DNA from 4 places in the Vagococcus carniphilus genome. Region 2 is predicted to be linked to each of the others. Evidence: riboswitches for the same ligand, from Rfam matches in the RefSeq annotation. Region 2 holds a riboswitch; each other region holds the start of a gene.
The links. Region 2 has a riboswitch for cobalamin ahead of H9L18_RS08235 (DUF4430 domain-containing protein). Riboswitches for the same ligand answer to the same signal wherever they lie in the genome.

Region 1 (4,376 bases), 730 kb from region 2:
CATTGTCATGTCCAATTGTAAGCCTTATCTACTGTGAAATCAATTAAAATGTTAAAAAATGAACATAGTTGATAATGATTATCAACCTCATATTTAACAAAGTCTGAAAGATGGAAGGTGGACGATATCTTTAATTTTTGATATAATGGTGAAAAATTGACCAAATACTCACGATGAAGTGGGTTTAATTGCAAGGGCGCAAAAAAGACATTCATCTTTTTGTGCCTTTTTTTATTTAAGGAGGAGTAACATGCGAGCTAGTGAACCTATTCAATTACAATCGGGTGTAACACTGAAAAATAGATTAGTGTTTGCTCCTATCTCTACAATGGAAGACGCGCCAGATGGTAAAGTAACAAAAGATGAGTTGTCTTTTTTTGCCCAAAGAACTGGGGATGTAGGGGCTATTGTTATAGCATCAGCTTATGTTGATCAAGAGGGCAAATCTTATGGAAATAATTTAAGCGTTAGCCATGATCATTATATTGAAAGTTTAAAAGAGTTACCTCGCGTCATTCAGCAAAACGATACTAAAATATTTTTACAGCTTTACCATGGAGGGGCAATGGCAGAAGGTCAGGTTGAACATTTTAAACCTGTGTGCGTGAGCCAAACTTCCAGTCGTTTAACAGAAGGAAAAGAATATCGTGAGTTGACAGATTCAGAAATCGAACAAATTATTTTGGCTTATAAAGAGGCAACTTTACGTGCGATGAAAGCAGGATTTGATGGAGTAGAGATTCATGCAGCTAACTCCTACTTACCCAATCAATTTTTAATGCCAACTTGGAATTTAAGAGAGGATAAATGGGGTGGACCTCTTGAGAATCGATTACGTTTTTTAGAAGTATTAATTGATCAAATAAAAGAAGTTGTTGCAATGAATCAAGTAAAGCCTTTCGCTTTAGGTGTTCGTATTTCTTTAGAAGACGCTTTTTTAGGAACTCAAGAAGAAAGAGATGCTTCATTCAAAGAAGCGCTTGGTGTTTTAAAAATGTTGGATGATAAAGGTTTGGATTATCTTCACATAACGAGCTCTAATGCCTTAGAAAAAAAAGAGATTAACGGACAAAAAATCGAATTGTTGAGATTATTGAAGAGATTTGCTGAAAAAACACCTCTAGTTGGTTGTGGTAACTTACTACAATCTGAAGAAGTGGAAGAAGCGTTAGAGTTTTCTGATTTAGTATCAGCTTGTAGACCCTTTGTTTTTACTCCTGATTGGGCAAAAAAGATACAACAGGGAGAATTGATTGAACTTCCAAGTACAGGAATTGACTGGCAGTTAAGACAAAAGTTGAACATACCAAGAAATCTTTGGAAGGGAATTGAATCTTCTCCAGATTGGTATTTATATAAATTTTAAATTAAGAAAATAGAGGTCATAAAAATGAATGAAAAAAATAGAATTATTCAAGAATCGGTGCCAGGTCGTCAGATAACGATTGCACATATTATTGCGAACCCAGATGACCGTGTTTACGCTAAAGTTGGTTTACATGACTATGATAAACAAGCATTGGGAATTCTGACTATTACGCCAGGAGAAGCAGCTATTGTGGCTTCAGATGTTGCTGTCAAAGCAGCAGATGTTAGAGTGGCTTTCATGGATAGATTTAGTGGAACTTTAGTTATTGCCGGTGATGTGATGGCAGTGGAAGCAGCAATTGAAGCTGTTAGTGATACACTAAGAAATATGTTGAATGTCTCTACAGCAAAAATAACCAAATCGTAAGTAATAAAATAAGCAGGTGAATTGATTGAAAAAAATAATGTTTGTTGGTGCTGTTGGAACAGGGAAAACAACATTAACCCAACGTTTAGAAGGACACGAAATTGTCTATTCAAAAACCCAAGCGATTGAATCCAATCGTTTTATAGTAGATACACCAGGAGAGTTTATCCAAAGACGCCAGTTTTATAGCGCGCTACAAGTTACCTCAAGCAGTGTGGACTATATTGGTCTTCTTCAAAGTGTTGATGAGTCATTTAATACATTTCCACCAGCATTTGCTTCCATGTTTTCAAAACCCGTTATTGGTGTTGTAACGAAAATTGATAAAGCAAACAGTGAAGAAGAGGTTAATCGTGCGGCACATGCATTAAAAAATGCTGGAGCAAGAGAGATTTTTCATGTGTCTTCTTATGATGATAAAGGAATAGAAGAATTGCTTAAATTTTTAGGAAAAGAGGAGGATGAATAATGGCAAAGATTTATACTAAAACAGGAGATAAAGGTGAAACTAGTATTATTGGTGGCGAAAAAGTAAAGAAATGTTCTAACCGTGTGGAAGCATACGGAACAATTGATGAATTAAATTCTTTTATTGGGATTATTGTTAGTCATATGAAAAGTAGCATTGATGTCAAAAAAGATTTAGGTGAAATTCAACAAATTCTATTTGATTGTGGAACTGATATGGCGACACCAAATAGCACAAAAGGATATCGAACAAGTGCAGAATCTATTGAGTGGTTAGAAAGTTGTATTGATAAATACTTAGCTTCACCACCACCAATTACTGAATTTATTATCCCTGGTGGAGATCCAGTTGCAAGTGAACTTCATTTTGCAAGAACAATCGCAAGAAGAGCTGAACGAATTGTTGTAGCAGCGAGTTTAGAAGGCGAAATCAATCCTGAAGTTTTAAAATTTTTAAATCGATTATCTGATTATTTCTTTGCTGCTGCAAGATTAGTTAACTATCGAGAAAACAGAATGGATGTAAGCTACAGAAGAAATAGCCAAGTTTTTTACAATGATTAAAAAAAACATTGAAATAAAAAAATAAGTATGATAGAATCGGGCTATAGATTGAGAAATGTTATTTTTTAGATGGAACTTTGGTGAAATTCCAAGACGGTCCCGCCACTGTAATAAGCGTAAGCTTTAAGTCAGGTCTTTCTAATAATTAACGACATGGTAATTACTGTTTCGAGGCAAAACAGTGGTAGTTAGAGAATAAATACAGTAAGAAGTTCTAACATTTAACCTATTGTTTTATTTAACAGTAATCACCATAATTGGATACTGAATAAACACAACGATTTGTGTTTTGATAAAACAAATGGCAAATGGAGATACTTACTTCTGGTAGGTTGTAGCACAAAGGGGTGCTGTCCTTGCCTTTTTTGTTTTCTAAAATATAATAGTTGGCAATGACGCTACCGAATGAATCCTTATTTAAGGAATTTTTTTTGGTGGCTTTTTTTATTATCGGAGGTGGAAAAATGAAGCAAGTAAAATTCGGTACAGATATTTATATTGGTACAGATGCTTTAACAAAATTAAACGATTTTCAAAACGAACGTATATGTGTTGTTACTGATAATTTCATGGTTGAATCAGGCATGATTAATTTCGTAACAAGTAACATAAACGATTCAAACGAACACGCTATCTTCACGGACATCGTTCCTGATCCAACAATTGAAAACGTTGTTAGTGGAGTAGAAGAGCTAAGCAAGTTTAATCCAAGTGTTATGGTTGCTCTTGGTGGAGGTTCTGCGATTGACGCAGCCAAAGCGATTAAATTAATGGGAATGAAATTAGATATTATTAAAGAAGTAACTTTAGTTATCATTCCAACAACAAGTGGTACTGGTTCAGAAGTAACAGACTTTTCAGTTATCACAAATAAAAAAGAAAATTTAAAATATCCATTAGTGGATGACTTGTTACAACCAGATATTGCTATTTTAGATTCACGTCTTGTTGAAACAGTACCTCCAACTATTACAGCTGATACTGGTATGGATGTTTTAACACATGCCCTTGAAGCTTATGTATCAACAGAAGCAACTGACTTCTCTGATGCTTTAGCAGAAAAAGCTGTGGAGTTAATCTTTGAGTATTTAGAAAGAGCCTATGTTGATGGAAAAGATAGCGAAGCAAGAGAAAAAGTTCATTATGCTTCATGTCTAGCAGGTCTTGCATTTAATCAAGTTTCTCTTGGTTTATGTCACGGAATTGCACATACTGTAGGTGGTAAATTACATTTAGCACATGGTCGAATTAATGGTATCTTGTTACCATCTATCGTACAATATAATAGTAATGAGAATCAAAGAGCTCTAGAAAGATACGCAACGTTAGCTAGAAAACAAGGTTTATCTAACTCTAAAGGTAAAGTGGCAGTTAGAAGTTTAGTTAATCGCATCACTGAATTAAGAGCGAAGTTAAATATGCCAGCTAACTTTATAGATGCTGGATTTACAAAAGATGATGTAACTCCTCATTTAGCAACAATTAGTGAGGAAGCATTATTAGATCCAACAACTAAAACTAATCCAAAAACACCTACTAAAGAAGATGTTAGACAAATTGTTTCAAAATTATTTTAAACTAGATTAGTTTTTACGCTATAATTGAGGTA
Region 2 (4,376 bases):
TATAATACTTGGTCTAATTTTAATTGGAAAAAACGTAATAACACAGACAAACTTGTAGGTGAAACTTACGAAGCAAGAGGTAAGTACAACCATAAAAATGGTGCTACATACTTATCTTTATTTGATAGTAAAGGTAACTGGCATGGGTATATTAATGAATCAGCTGTAAAAGCTGGAGATGGTAAACAAGGTGCTTATATCAGTGATGGCCGTTTTGTAACAATTAATAAAAAAGGTTACAGTACTTGGTCTAACTTTGGTTGGAAGAAACGCGACACAAGTTCTAACTTGTTAAATGAAACATTCCAAGCTCGCGGAAAATATAAACACTTTAATGGTGGTACATATCTATCATTATATGACAACAAAGGTAAATGGTTCGGTTATATCAATACGGATGCCGTAAAAGTTGGAGATGGTAAGCAAGGCGCTTATATCAGCGACGGCCGTTTTGTAACAATTTCAAAGAGCAACTATGAAACTTGGTCTAACTTTAATTGGAAAAAACGTGGAATGAGTAAAAATATTTTAAACCAAACATTCCAAGCTCGTGGAAGATATAAACACTTTAACGGTTCTACTTACTTATCTTTATATGACAGTAAAGGCAAGTGGCAAGGGTATATCAATGCTAACGCTACTAAAATAGCAGACGGTAAACAAGGTGCCTACATTAAAGATGGCCGTAAGGTAACAATTAATAAAAAAGGTTATAACACTTGGTCTAACTTTAACTGGAAAAAACGTAGCTCAACAACTAATATGATGGGCAAAAAATTTACAGCTAAAGGTAGATACAGTCATTACAATGGAGATACTTACTATTCATTGTATGACAATAATGGCAAGTGGCATGGTTATGTTAATAAAAATGCTGTAAAATAATTAATTATAAAGATTGAGGCTTAGGTCTCAGTCTTTTTTTATAAATAGAAATGAGGGATTTTCCAATGAATAGTTGCATTTTTTGTCATGGCATAAAATCAGAGGATATTTTAATTAGTTCGAAACATTTTTTTGCTGTATTAGATATTGATCCAATTCAAAATAGGTTCAAAAAACCACTGTATAAGGTATTAAATGGAGCAATTTTATTGTTTTGAGGAAACGTTTACTATATAATAATGTTAATTTACTGAAAATAAAGACAGGGAAAAAGGTGTAACCCCTTTGCAGCCCCTAGCTACTGTGAGACGGACGAATTCATGGATACCACTGAACATTTTTATGTTTGGGAAGGTTTGAATGAGGATGAAGTTGAGCCAGAATATCTGCTTTATTTTTTAACAAAAAGATATCTGAGGGTGAGAAGTCTTTTTTTATTTCTGTGTACCAAAGCACCCTTTTTTAGGGTGCTTTTTTTATTTTTTAACATAAACAGAGAAAAAGGTGAAAATCCTTTACAGCCCCTAGCTACTGTAAAATTGACGAGATCATATATGCCACTGAGAAATTGGGAAGGCTTGATCAAGGATGAAATTGAGTCAGGATATCTGTTTTTTAATAGAACGTGAAAATTATCTATGGGTGTAAATTTTCAATTAACGACAAAACACCTTTTTTGAGGTGTTTTTTTATTGGGGAGGGAATAAAAAGTAGTTGTTTTATCAGAATAAGGGAGGAATATAATTGAAAATTAATTTTAAGAAAAAAACAAAATTATCATTAAGTTTATTGGTATGTTCATCAGCTTTATTATTAGGGGGAACAGGAGCATTTGCTTGGGATGGAGTAGATGACGTTAAAGAACCTATACAAGTTGGTGACGTCTATCAAATTGGTAGTGCTGAAGAATTAGCATGGTTTGCTAAAGAGGTTAATTCAGGCAAAACGCTAGATGCTGTATTAACGAAAGATATAGATTTAGAAAATAAAGATTGGAGTCCTATTGGATCAAGTAGTTTTAAAGGTAATTTCAATGGAAATAACTTTGAAATTAAAGGTTTTAAAATAGAAGACGCTACTGGCTGGCAAGGTTTTTTTGGAAAGAATGAAGGCACAATCGCTAATTTTTCTATTGATGGAAGTATTAGCACAATAAGTGGTAACGGAACTGGTTCTGTGACCCCGTGGAATGCTGAAAATGGAGTTATTGACAACGTTTCTAGTTCAGTAAACGTTTCTTCTACTAATACAAAAAGTATGGGAGGAATTGCTGGACAAAATACACTTGGTGGCATTATCAAAAACACTGAGTTTTCAGGAGAAGTAAATGGTCAATCTAATACGTCAACTACTCAACATATTGGTGGAATTACCGGAACAAATAATTCGGGAGATATTATTGGGAATATAAACTATGGTAATGTTTTAGGAACAAATCTCTCTAAACAAACAAGAGTAGGTGGACTTGTTGGTACTTGGGATTCAAAAAGTTCTTCAACTATTGCTAATAACATCAATTATGGTAAAGTGACGTCAAATAGTAAGTTTGCTAGAATCGCTGGGCTTATTGGATTTTATAATAATACCGCAGCTAGTAATGCTGACATTAAAGATGTATTTATCAATTCAATAAATTTTGGGACAGTTTCCGCAGAACAACCTACAGCAATTGATAGCTTAATTAATTCAAAAGATCCTTTAGAAAAGGATAAGTATTTTAATTCTAATAATAATTTTGATGGGTTAAAAGAGAATTTCGATACTGAAGAAGCAACTACTCAAATCAATGAATTTGATGGTTCTGATTTCCAAGTTTCTATTCCTGAGTCTGCTAAATTTAACTTAGCTAAAGATGGTTCTGTTAAATTAACTTCACAATTAAATCGTTCAAAAGAAGAACCTATTGATGAGGAGAAAGTAAAAAAAGCTGAAGAATATCTGAATAAAGCAATTTTAGCTTTAAATACCAGCTACTTTAAATATACTCCTGTTTTTGGACAAGATACTAACATAAACGCTATGGTTGAAAAAGGTTTTTTAGATAAAGGTTTTCCAGACATAAAAGTTAGTGTAAAAAGTACATCAAATGAAGAATATATTGCCAAAGATGGAACAGTTCACTATTACTACAAAAATCCTAATGAATCTGATGGAATGAGATTTAGAAGTGTTGCTGTTGTATATGAATTAACTAAAGATGGAGCAGTTGTTGAATTTGCCCCAAAATCAAATGCTGTTATTCATTGGAATAGAGATAAACTAGAAAAAATTACTCAAGAAGAGATTCTTGATCAACTATCTCTTGAAAGTATCAAAGGAGATAATGAATCTACTGAAAAATTTGATAAAAATCTCTTATTACCAAAATATATTGATAATAAGAGATGGGGAGAAGTTAGCTGGGGATCTTCAAATTCCGAGTTATTAAAAATTGATAACAGCTTACAAACTGGTAATTCCAACAATATGTACAACCCATTTATTGGTAAAATAAAACGTGATGAAAAAGACCAAAAAGTATTATTAACTGCTTCTGTCAAAAATAATCAAGTTCCCGGTGGACAACCAGACTTAATTATTTCAAAAGAAATCGAAGTGACAATCAAAGGGCTTGGTGCTGGTAGCAAAGATGAAATCCAATCTTTAATGGATGAACATTATACGTTTGATAAAATGACTGACAGTGTTACAAAAGAAAAAATAAATCCTGAACAAGTTGTAAATGATATTGGTTTACCAAATCCAAAAGGTACAGGTGTTCCCTTAAGTCATTTATATCAATTTAAAGCTGTAAGTGATACACCAGATGTATTAACCGTAACGGGTTATCGTCTAAATGTCTTACGACCATTACCAGGTGAACCTGCTAAAAAAGCTTCATTTACTGTTACAATGAATGATCGTAATTCGACTCTTTCAGCTAGCAAAACATTTGATATAATGATTCAACCTTTAACACAAAAAGAAATTGATGATGAAGTTAAATTGATGGATGCTGCTAAAGCTAACTATTTCAATGGTTTAAATAAAGCTGGTAATAGTGATGCAACTAACATTACTGAACGATTAAACACGTTCCAACAAGTGTCATTCAACGAAGATGGTAAAACTCTTAATTGGGTATATGATTCTAAAGATTTAAAAAATAGAGGAATTGTTCCAGTAAGCATCGATGAAACAAGACCTTCTGAACAATGGGATAAATTCCATTCAAGTAATAATGCTGTTCTTCAACATGAGAGCTTATTTTTAACTAAACCAGAACATGATGTTAAAGTAACAGTCAAAAGTGTTTTATCAAGTTCTGTATTAGGAAAATACGCTAAACAATATCCTGATAATAAAGACTTACAAAAATTATACCGTCAACCTGTTTCTGTTGATTTAGTTGTTAAAGGTAAAAATGGAGAAAATCCTAAACCTGAAGAAAAAAGAAAAGTAAGCTTCTCAATGATTGGAGAAAAAGAGAATGCTTCTTATACTAACTGGTT
Region 3 (4,376 bases), 660 kb from region 2:
GCTGATATACCCACATAGTTAGGTCCAAAAGAGATTCCAACGCCTAATAGAATGGCTAAAGTTGCACCAAGAGAAGCACCAGAAGAGATACCTAAAATGTATGGGTCTGCTAAAGGATTGTTAACGATAGCTTGCATCACAGCTCCAGATAAAGATAAAGCAATACCAGCAAAAACAGCTAATAAAATCCTAGGTAATCGAATGAGCCAAACAATATCAATCCAACCTTTTTCAAATCCTTCTAATAAAGCATTGTTTCCAGTTATTTTTGCAAACAAAATTTGATAAACATCTTTCATTGAAATATCAGCTGATCCTAAGGTGATAGAATAAATGATAGAAACAATTAAAAGTAAAACCATTCCTAGTAGAATCATATTAAATTTCCAATTTGAACGTTGAATTTGTTCCATTTATTCTTCACCTCTTAATATTATTTATGTAAATCTGGATAAAGTCCTTCAGAAATAGCTTGGATACCATCTAATGTTCTAATACCTGTTGAGTAAACGTTACTTAGAACCATTGGGTAAACACGTTCATTTTTAACAGCATCTAAATTTTTAAGTGCATCATTTTCAGTAATTGATGTTAAAGCTTGTTTTTCTTCAATTGATTCACCGTAGTAAACACTGAAGATAACGTCTGGATTTAATTTAACTAATTCTTCTTTTGTAATATTGCCATTTTTGTCTGCTACTAATTCAGCGCCAACTTGTTGAGCCATATCGCCACCAATACTATCAGCACCATAAATACGGTATTGACCGTCTTTATTAACTTCGAAAATAACAGCAGTCACTTTTTCTTTACCTTCAGCAAATTTAATCGCTTTGTCAATTTCTGATTTCATGTCATCGACCATTTTTTGAGCTTTATCTTCAACATCGAAAATTTTACCAATGTTTAAAATATCTTCATATTCATTTTCTAAAGTGTTAGGAGTTTTAACACCACTATTTTGAGACATGTAAGTATTAGTATCACGATCCATCCAGAAATCAATATCACCTAGAGTATCTGGACCAAAATAAGAATACCAACTAAAAATAAAATCAGGATTCAAGCTTAATACTTCTTCTTTACTAGGTGCTTTATCATAATATTTAACTTTTTTGAAAGCATCTTTGAATTCTGGTTTAACATCTGTATCTAATTGAGACGCAGCAACCATTTTATCTTCTAAACCTAAAGCTAACATAATTTCGATTGGGCTTTGATATACAGCAACAACTTTTTCAGGAACTTTTTTAAAAGTTTGTTCTACTGGTTTTTTTTCGTAGTTGTAAGTCGTAATAACAGTTGATTCACTGTTACCTTTTGATGATTCTTTCGTTGATTCAGTTTTTGAATCATTTGCTCCACACCCAGTAAAGATAAGTGCAGTTACTGCTAACATGCCTAATAATTTCTTTTTCATTATAAATCTCCTTTGTTTTTTAAAATAATAATTTCTTTTTTTACTAATGGATTTGAAGTCGCTAATGGATAACCGCCGTCTGTCCAATTTTGCAGAGGATGATCTGTTTTAATTTTTCCTTCCTTTGGAAAAGTTAAGGCATCTTTAAACTCCAATGATTTTGGTAGATGGCTAAGCATTGATTCAAGAGAAACGGTTGGAAGTGTTCGACTTACCATACTTCTTTCTTTTGAAACACCATCACGGAATAACTCAAATACATGATGATAGGTAAAATATTGTTGTGAAACTGAAATAGTACTTTCTAAGATGATTTCTCTTCTTAAATCAAGATCTTTTTTTCTCAATGTTTGATGCGATTTAGTTGCTGTCATTGTTTCAATCCATAAGAATCCATTTGGTGTCAAAAGAGATGAAAGCATGGCTAGACATTCGATTTCATTTCTTTGATAAATTAATTCTTGATAGGTTGAATCGGTTAGTAAGATGACATCAAATTTTTTCTCTAGTGATAAAGAAAAAATGTCTCCTTCTATTAGTTCGAAGGCAGATGTTTCACACCATTTTTGTTTTTGTAGTAGTGAAACAAAATCACTACTTCTTTCAACACTAGTTACTTGAAAACCTTGGGATACTAAAGGATAAGCGGCTCTTCCTAAGCCAGAACCAATCTCAAGAATGCTAGGTGAATCTATTCCTGATTGCTTTAAATAAGATAAAAAGAAATCAATGTGCCATTTACCTGAAAAGGCAAAATAATAATTTGCTTCTAAGTTTCTATATTCAGGAAACATCACATGGTATCGGCTCAAATCTCTCATTTGACAACGGTTACACAAAGAGTCACACAATTCATTAAGAGGTGTCTCAGGAGGTACACCGTTTTTACAATCGCCTTCTTTTTCATCATAAATAAAGTGACAAGTATCACAAAAATATTTACGCATCTACTGTAAACTCCTTTCTTTCGTAATTGGTTTTTAGATAGATTCAGACAAAAAAAAGACATTCTAGTTATTAGAATGCCTTGTGAAAAGAAACCAGTATATACGGATCTTTAAACAAGACAATTCCCCAATCGAATTATCTGAAGGTTATGTAAAAAAGGTATTCTGACTCAACTTCATTCTACTTTCTCGCCTTCTCTTTCGATGGCTCTTGAGATTTCGTCCGTTATACAGAAGAAAGGGGCTGTCGAGGGTTCTCACCTCATTCCCATTTTTCACATATACTATCACGTGATTATAGTAACAAAATCAGAATAACTCTGCAAGAGTTAATTGAGAATTGTTATTACACTGCCATAAATAGTTGAAAAAGACCTTATTTATATAATAAAAAAGATAACAAACTTTTTTTTTTTAGATTAAACTTAGTGAATATTTAATAATTCTTGAATTTTAAGTAATTTATGCTATGATTTAGTTAATAATTTATCAAGGAGGAATAGACATGCCTGGAAGAATTCGAATTGCGTTTTCAAGACTAACAAATCAATCAAATAATGTAAAAGTCTAGCAATGTGGCATTTTTTAAGGATACATGTTTATTTTTATCTATCTAAAATGTGAAGAGGCACGCTACGGCTGTCTCTTTTTTGTGTTCTTTTTTACTGCGTTAGACTCGAATGGAGAACGTAATAATGAAAGAATTAGTATTAACAATTGAAGATTTAAATGTAGTTTATGGTACGAAAACCGTACTAGAAATTGAAAAACTGATGGTTTATCAACATGAAAGAATAGGTATTATCGGAAATAATGGTGAAGGGAAATCTACTTTATTAAAAGCTATTGAGGGAAGATTGCCTGAAGGAAAAGGTAGTGTTAACTCTCAAATTGAATTTTCTTATTTTGATCAGTTAAATCACACAGAAAAGCCAATGAATGGTGAAGTGAATGAAGAGATATTAAGTCGATTTTCTGTGCCAGATTATTCTATTGAAAAAATGAGCGGAGGAGAAAAAGCCAAATATAATCTAGCTTATATCTTATCCGAATATAAAGAAGGCTTGATTTTAGATGAACCTACGACTCACTTAGATCAAAGAAGTATTTCCTATTTAATAGAAGAATTACGATTTTTTTATGGAACACTATTATTTGTCAGTCATGATCGCTATTTTTTAAATGAATTAGCGACTAAGATTTGGGAAATATCGGATGGTAAAGTAAAAGAATATAGCGGAAACTTTGAAGACTATCGTCGTCAAAAAGATTTAGAAGTGATGGAAAAGAAAAAGACTTATGAAAATTACGAAAATCAGAAGAAAAGTTTAGAAAAATCTATCGAAAAAAGCAAACAGCAAGTTGATAAACTGACTCAAAATAGGAAGAAAAATACAAAGAAACAGATTAAACCAAGTCGATTGTCCTCATCGAAACAAAAAGATACGGTTCAAAAAAGTATTCAAAAAAATGTGAAAACATTAGAAAAAAGATTATCTGGTTTAGAAGTGGTGACAAGTGAGGGAAATGAAAAGCATATTAGTTTTCCAAAAACTAAATTTGAGATGCTTCATAATGATTTTCCAATCAAAGGTGATAAAGTAACTCTAGTAAATGAGAATAAAGTATTAGTTGAAGATGTAGATTTTCAATTTGAAAAGGGTAAAAAAATTGCTATTGTTGGGGAGAACGGATCAGGAAAAACAACTTTTCTTGACGCGATTTTAGAAGCAAAAGAAGGAATATCCGTTTCATCTAAAGCGTTCATTTCAGTCTATGAGCAACTAGCTTATCAATTGAATCATAATGAATCAGTCATTACTTACTTGATGAATCAAACAGATTATAAAGAAGCAGTTGTTCGAAGTATTCTACACAAAATTGGGTTTACTCAAAATGAATTGACTAAACGCTACAATGTTTTAAGTGGAGGAGAACGGACGAGAGTTTCTCTAGCTTTGACAATGCTTAGGCCTTCTAATATTTTAATTTTAGATGAACCAACCAAT
Region 4 (4,376 bases), 720 kb from region 2:
AGAAGCAGCTCCAATTAATATTTTTTTCATTCTAACCACCCTTTTGCTGTTGGAGTCCTTTATAACAAGAGCTATATACCTTCAATTTTTGATAATAAGTTGTCACTTGATTATCTTCCAATACCCGTTTAATTGTTTCTACCTCAGTTAAATCTCTTAGTAAAATACCGATTACTGTTCCACTATGAGCAACATTTACACCAATACAAGAGTTGAACGTGCCACTTAATTCAACTATTGTTTCAAAGAAAGGTTTAGGTAAAATTTCTTGATTTAACTTGGCACTTTTTAGTGCGGCTTGTCCTAATTTTTCTAGACTTTTTTCTTTGACTGCTACTCTATAAAGGTTATGAACTCTACTAAAAGATTTAGCTTGTTTTTTTAAAAGCTCGTCATTTGCTTTAGTATGAAAAGCCTCTGTATTCAATTCTTCTTTTGGTTCTAACATCAAAACATAAAAGTTTGGCTGCCAGCCTGTTTGTTCAATGAAGTTGGCACCTCTTGAGTCAAACATCGTTAAAGAATTAAAAAAACTACTGTCAGTTGCTTCAATTGACGTGCATATTCCAGCTATTTTTTCTAACGTCATTGGTTTTTTATAATATAAACTTGCTGCATATATGCTAGCTGCCATATCTGCCGTACTACTTGCCATGCCTTTTGACACAGATAAAGATGAAGAGATACTTAGTTTTACTTCATCCTCACTAGATATCTCTAAATCAGCTAGTGTTGCCTCAAGTGCTTTTCTTGATTTCTCACCTGCTTGATTAACTGCTCCTTGATCACTTGTGATTGTCGCTACAGAAAACATATTTATGCCACAACTAACTAGACGAAACTCATCTTCAACATACCCTTGAATTAATTCACCACATGTTCCAGGACAACTAACTATGACTTTTGCCATAAAAATACCTCTCTAGAGCTTCTACTAATTTTTCATTTTCCTCACGCGTTCTAACAGCTATTCGGTAATAGTTACCATCAAGCCCTTTATAATTAGAACAATCTCGAATTAAAATATTCATTTCTATCAATGCTTTTTGTAAATCCACAGTTGATAGATATTCAAAAAAGATAAAATTGGCTGAACTTTTAACTAGTTTTAATTCGGTAAATTTAGTTAATGAAGACTCTAAAAACAAGCGTTCCTTTTCTACATAGCTCAATGTTTCAGCTAAATATTGTTTATCTTTAAGTGACTCTCTACCAGCCATATCAGCAAAGCAATTAATTCGCCAAGGAATAGCATTACTTTCTAAGTCATCCATCATATGAGAATTATCCGTTAATAGATAGCCTAACCGAAGACCTGGAATGGCAAATATTTTTGTTAATGAGCGTAAAATAACTAAATACTCATTTCCTCTCAACTCAGTTGTTAGAGATTCTTTTTCATCCACAAAATCCATAAAAGCTTCATCTATAATCAAATAAATCTGATTGTTTTGACAAAATTTTGCAAGTTTGATCATTTCTTCTTTTTCAATTATCGTACCAGTAGGATTATTAGGATTACATATACAAAGTGTATCTACCTTTTCTTCTTGGATTTTTATCATTAAATCAGTTGTATTTACTTTAAAATCATTGTCTTTTGTTTTAAAATACACAATATTTGTTTTTTGGTGAGCAAATGCATCTTCGTATTCTGAAAAAGTTGGAGCCAACACTAGAAGCTGCTGACTTTTTAAAATATTAGCCAAAGAATAGATAACTTCAGCTGCTCCATTTCCTAAAAAAATATTCTCTGGCGTTAATGAATGATAGTTAGCAATTTCTTTTTTTAATTCTGTGTATCTTAAATCTGGATAATGTAGAATTTGATCTGTATTTTCTTTCAACACTTTTAATAAGTTCTCTGATAACCCTAACGGATTAATGTTGGCGCTAAAATCAATAATTGACTTTTCAGATAAATGATAGATTTCAGCTATTTCTTTAATGTTTCCCCCATGAAGTCCTGCCATAACTTAATTCCCCTTACCACTGTTTTGAACAATAGAAAAATTTTTGATTTTTTCTGGTAAAACAGCATAAACAATTTCTGTTAAAAATAAGTTAACTAATGTTGCTATAGTCAACGGTACAAACAAAACGAAAACCAATTGTTTCAAAATTGGGTAAAGGATTAGTAAATCTAAAGGAACATTAATTAGATATGCCGCTATAATCGAAGCGACTTTTGATAGTACCGGTCTGTCGCTCCATTTGTTCCTTATGTAACCGTATACAAACATACAAACCATCATTAAGGTTGCTATAATCAAATGGACAGGTAGTGTGCTTGGAAAGCCAGCAAAAAGTGCAGAAAACATGTGTCCAAAGAAAGCTACTACCATCCCCATCGCAGGACCTAAAATAATAGTTGATAAAAATGCAGGAAATGAGTCCAGGGCAATCGATCCAAGTATCTTAATGTTTCCTCCTAGAATACTAAGTGCGATCATTAGTGCTACGATTGTTAATTTTCTTGTTTTTGTTGTCATTTTTCTTACTCCTTTTTTAATAAATTAAAAAAAACACAAACCATCATTCAATCGATTGATGTTTTGTGTTTTTGTATGGTTAAACCAGCAAGAATAAGTTTTAATATAAAACTAGCTGATAACAAAAAACAATTTCCCGATAGAATCATTTTTTCTTTTCAGCTTGGATATCCTGACTTAGCATCACCCATATCTTCTTACCTTCCCAAAACAATTACAGTTTTAACAGTGGTATAACAAGAAGTATGTCCGCTTTACAGTAGAATGGGTCTGTCGAGGTTTTTCACCTCATTCCCCAATGCTGAAAAATTAATAATTAAAATGTGAACATTAATAATTTCTACATTATCAATGGTATAACAATTAGGCAAGTTTTTCAATAATAAATTAGAACTTTGTGAAATTTTTTCTCAATTATTATCAAACTCCAATCAAAAAACCTAATTATCTATTTTTTTCATCATAATATATTCAGCAATTGTTGGCATATAGGCAGACTCGACTTTTCCAATCTCTTTATACCCAACACTTTCATATAACTCTTTTGCTCGATAATTAAAATCGCCAACCATTAAAGTGATTTTTGATTTGTTTAAACTTCGACCAATTGCTTCATAAACTCTTAGTAAAAAGGAGCCTAGCCCTTGACCTTGATATTCTTTTTTAACACCAATTAAGGCTAAATAAGGGTATTCGTGAAAGAATCCATTCTCTTCAATCCACATAACAGCAATAATTTCCCCGGATTGTGAGATGGCTCCCCAAAGCTCATTCTTTCTAATACCAGTTTTTACCCAATCAAGAACTTGACCATTATAAGCTTTGTTCAATTCGTCGTCTTTAAAAATCGCCAAACATTCTTCTAATCGAGAAGCAGGAATTTTTTTTACTTCTGAAATCATCCATGCTCACCTTTTTCTCTTATCTTATTGTTTGCTTGCTATAGCAATACCAATAGGTGTAACAAACTGTGGATAATCCGGACGTTTAACGTCTTTTCCTAAATACTTAGAAAAAACCGCAGCAAATTCATCAAAATAACTAGCTCCTCCTACAACAAACAAAGGTTCAACTGGATATTCTGATAAGAATTGTTTTGTAATATCAGCCATCTTATCAACAACTGGTTTAATAATCATGAAAGTCGTCTTTTCTTGTTCACGATCTCGTTTAATCAGTTCCGCTTCTTTAACAGATACCTTATGATATCCTGCAAGAACAAGAGACATATGTGTGCCTCCTGTTGGTTCATCCATGGTCTCAACAGCTTTGAAATTTTCAATAATACTAATTCCCGTTGTGCCGCCTCCCACATCAATAACTGCGCCTTTATCAAGATTAAGCAGACAAGCTGCTGCTGATGGCTCATCAACAACAGTTGTCACTGTTAATCCTGCTGATTCTAAAACGTTAGAGACTACTTTATAATCGTTTCCCAGAGTTCCTGGTGGTACTGCTGTTGCTGCCTCAGTTAATTCAACACCTAAAACCTCTTCAGCTTCTTGAACTAATCGAGTCACAATCTGAACTGCCTCAATATAATTGACTACAAGTCCATCTCGAACAACCTCAGCAAATTCAAAACTTCCATATACTGGATTATTTTCTTCATCTAGGATAGCTAAAACGATTGAAGACGTTCCTAAATCGACTCCTACTTTCAAAGATCCTTTCTTATCAAATGGGTTATGCTTTTTAGTATTTACAATATCATTAAATGCTTTTAATGTTTTGTTTACGTCTTTTAAATCAACCATAATATCCTCCTAAAATCTTCTTATTGTGATGCCCAGTCAGCTGGGTAGGTAACGTAGACGAATCTAGCGTCTCCTTCAACTGAGAATTGGATACTACTGCTTTTTGGAATAAATAAAATTTCTCCAG

Region 1: it holds a riboswitch for cobalamin, as region 2 does, so the genes downstream of both, H9L18_RS11725 (1-propanol dehydrogenase PduQ) here and H9L18_RS08235 (DUF4430 domain-containing protein) in region 2, are expected to answer to the same signal.
Region 3: it holds a riboswitch for cobalamin, as region 2 does, so the genes downstream of both, H9L18_RS05095 (methyltransferase domain-containing protein) here and H9L18_RS08235 (DUF4430 domain-containing protein) in region 2, are expected to answer to the same signal.
Region 4: it holds a riboswitch for cobalamin, as region 2 does, so the genes downstream of both, H9L18_RS11630 (ECF transporter S component) here and H9L18_RS08235 (DUF4430 domain-containing protein) in region 2, are expected to answer to the same signal.

Annotation. Positions count from the first base shown of each region.
Region 1 is NZ_CP060720.1:2,409,768-2,414,143, reverse strand. Features, by position in the region: gene H9L18_RS11745 (oxidoreductase) at 251-1,366, shown strand; gene H9L18_RS11740 (BMC domain-containing protein) at 1,391-1,735, shown strand; gene H9L18_RS11735 (EutP/PduV family microcompartment system protein) at 1,761-2,204, shown strand; gene H9L18_RS11730 (cob(I)yrinic acid a,c-diamide adenosyltransferase) at 2,204-2,767, shown strand; adenosylcobalamin (AdoCbl) riboswitch at 2,812-2,959, shown strand; gene H9L18_RS11725 (1-propanol dehydrogenase PduQ) at 3,232-4,344, shown strand.
Region 2 is NZ_CP060720.1:1,675,230-1,679,605, forward strand. Features, by position in the region: gene H9L18_RS08230 (Ig-like domain-containing protein) at 1-885, shown strand, start outside; cobalamin riboswitch at 1,108-1,293, shown strand; cobalamin riboswitch at 1,334-1,515, shown strand; gene H9L18_RS08235 (DUF4430 domain-containing protein) at 1,630-4,376, shown strand, end outside.
Region 3 is NZ_CP060720.1:1,016,600-1,020,975, forward strand. Features, by position in the region: gene H9L18_RS05085 (FecCD family ABC transporter permease) at 1-413, opposite strand, end outside; gene H9L18_RS05090 (ABC transporter substrate-binding protein) at 434-1,420, opposite strand; gene H9L18_RS05095 (methyltransferase domain-containing protein) at 1,420-2,367, opposite strand; cobalamin riboswitch at 2,506-2,680, opposite strand; gene abc-f (ribosomal protection-like ABC-F family protein) at 3,063-4,376, shown strand, end outside.
Region 4 is NZ_CP060720.1:2,392,262-2,396,637, forward strand. Features, by position in the region: gene H9L18_RS11615 (cobyrinic acid a,c-diamide synthase CobB) at 1-30, opposite strand, end outside; gene H9L18_RS11620 (GHMP family kinase ATP-binding protein) at 32-910, opposite strand; gene cobD (threonine-phosphate decarboxylase CobD) at 891-1,973, opposite strand; gene H9L18_RS11630 (ECF transporter S component) at 1,977-2,492, opposite strand; cobalamin riboswitch at 2,636-2,813, opposite strand; gene H9L18_RS11635 (GNAT family N-acetyltransferase) at 2,933-3,394, opposite strand; gene eutJ (ethanolamine utilization protein EutJ) at 3,419-4,249, opposite strand; gene H9L18_RS11645 (cupin domain-containing protein) at 4,270-4,376, opposite strand, start outside.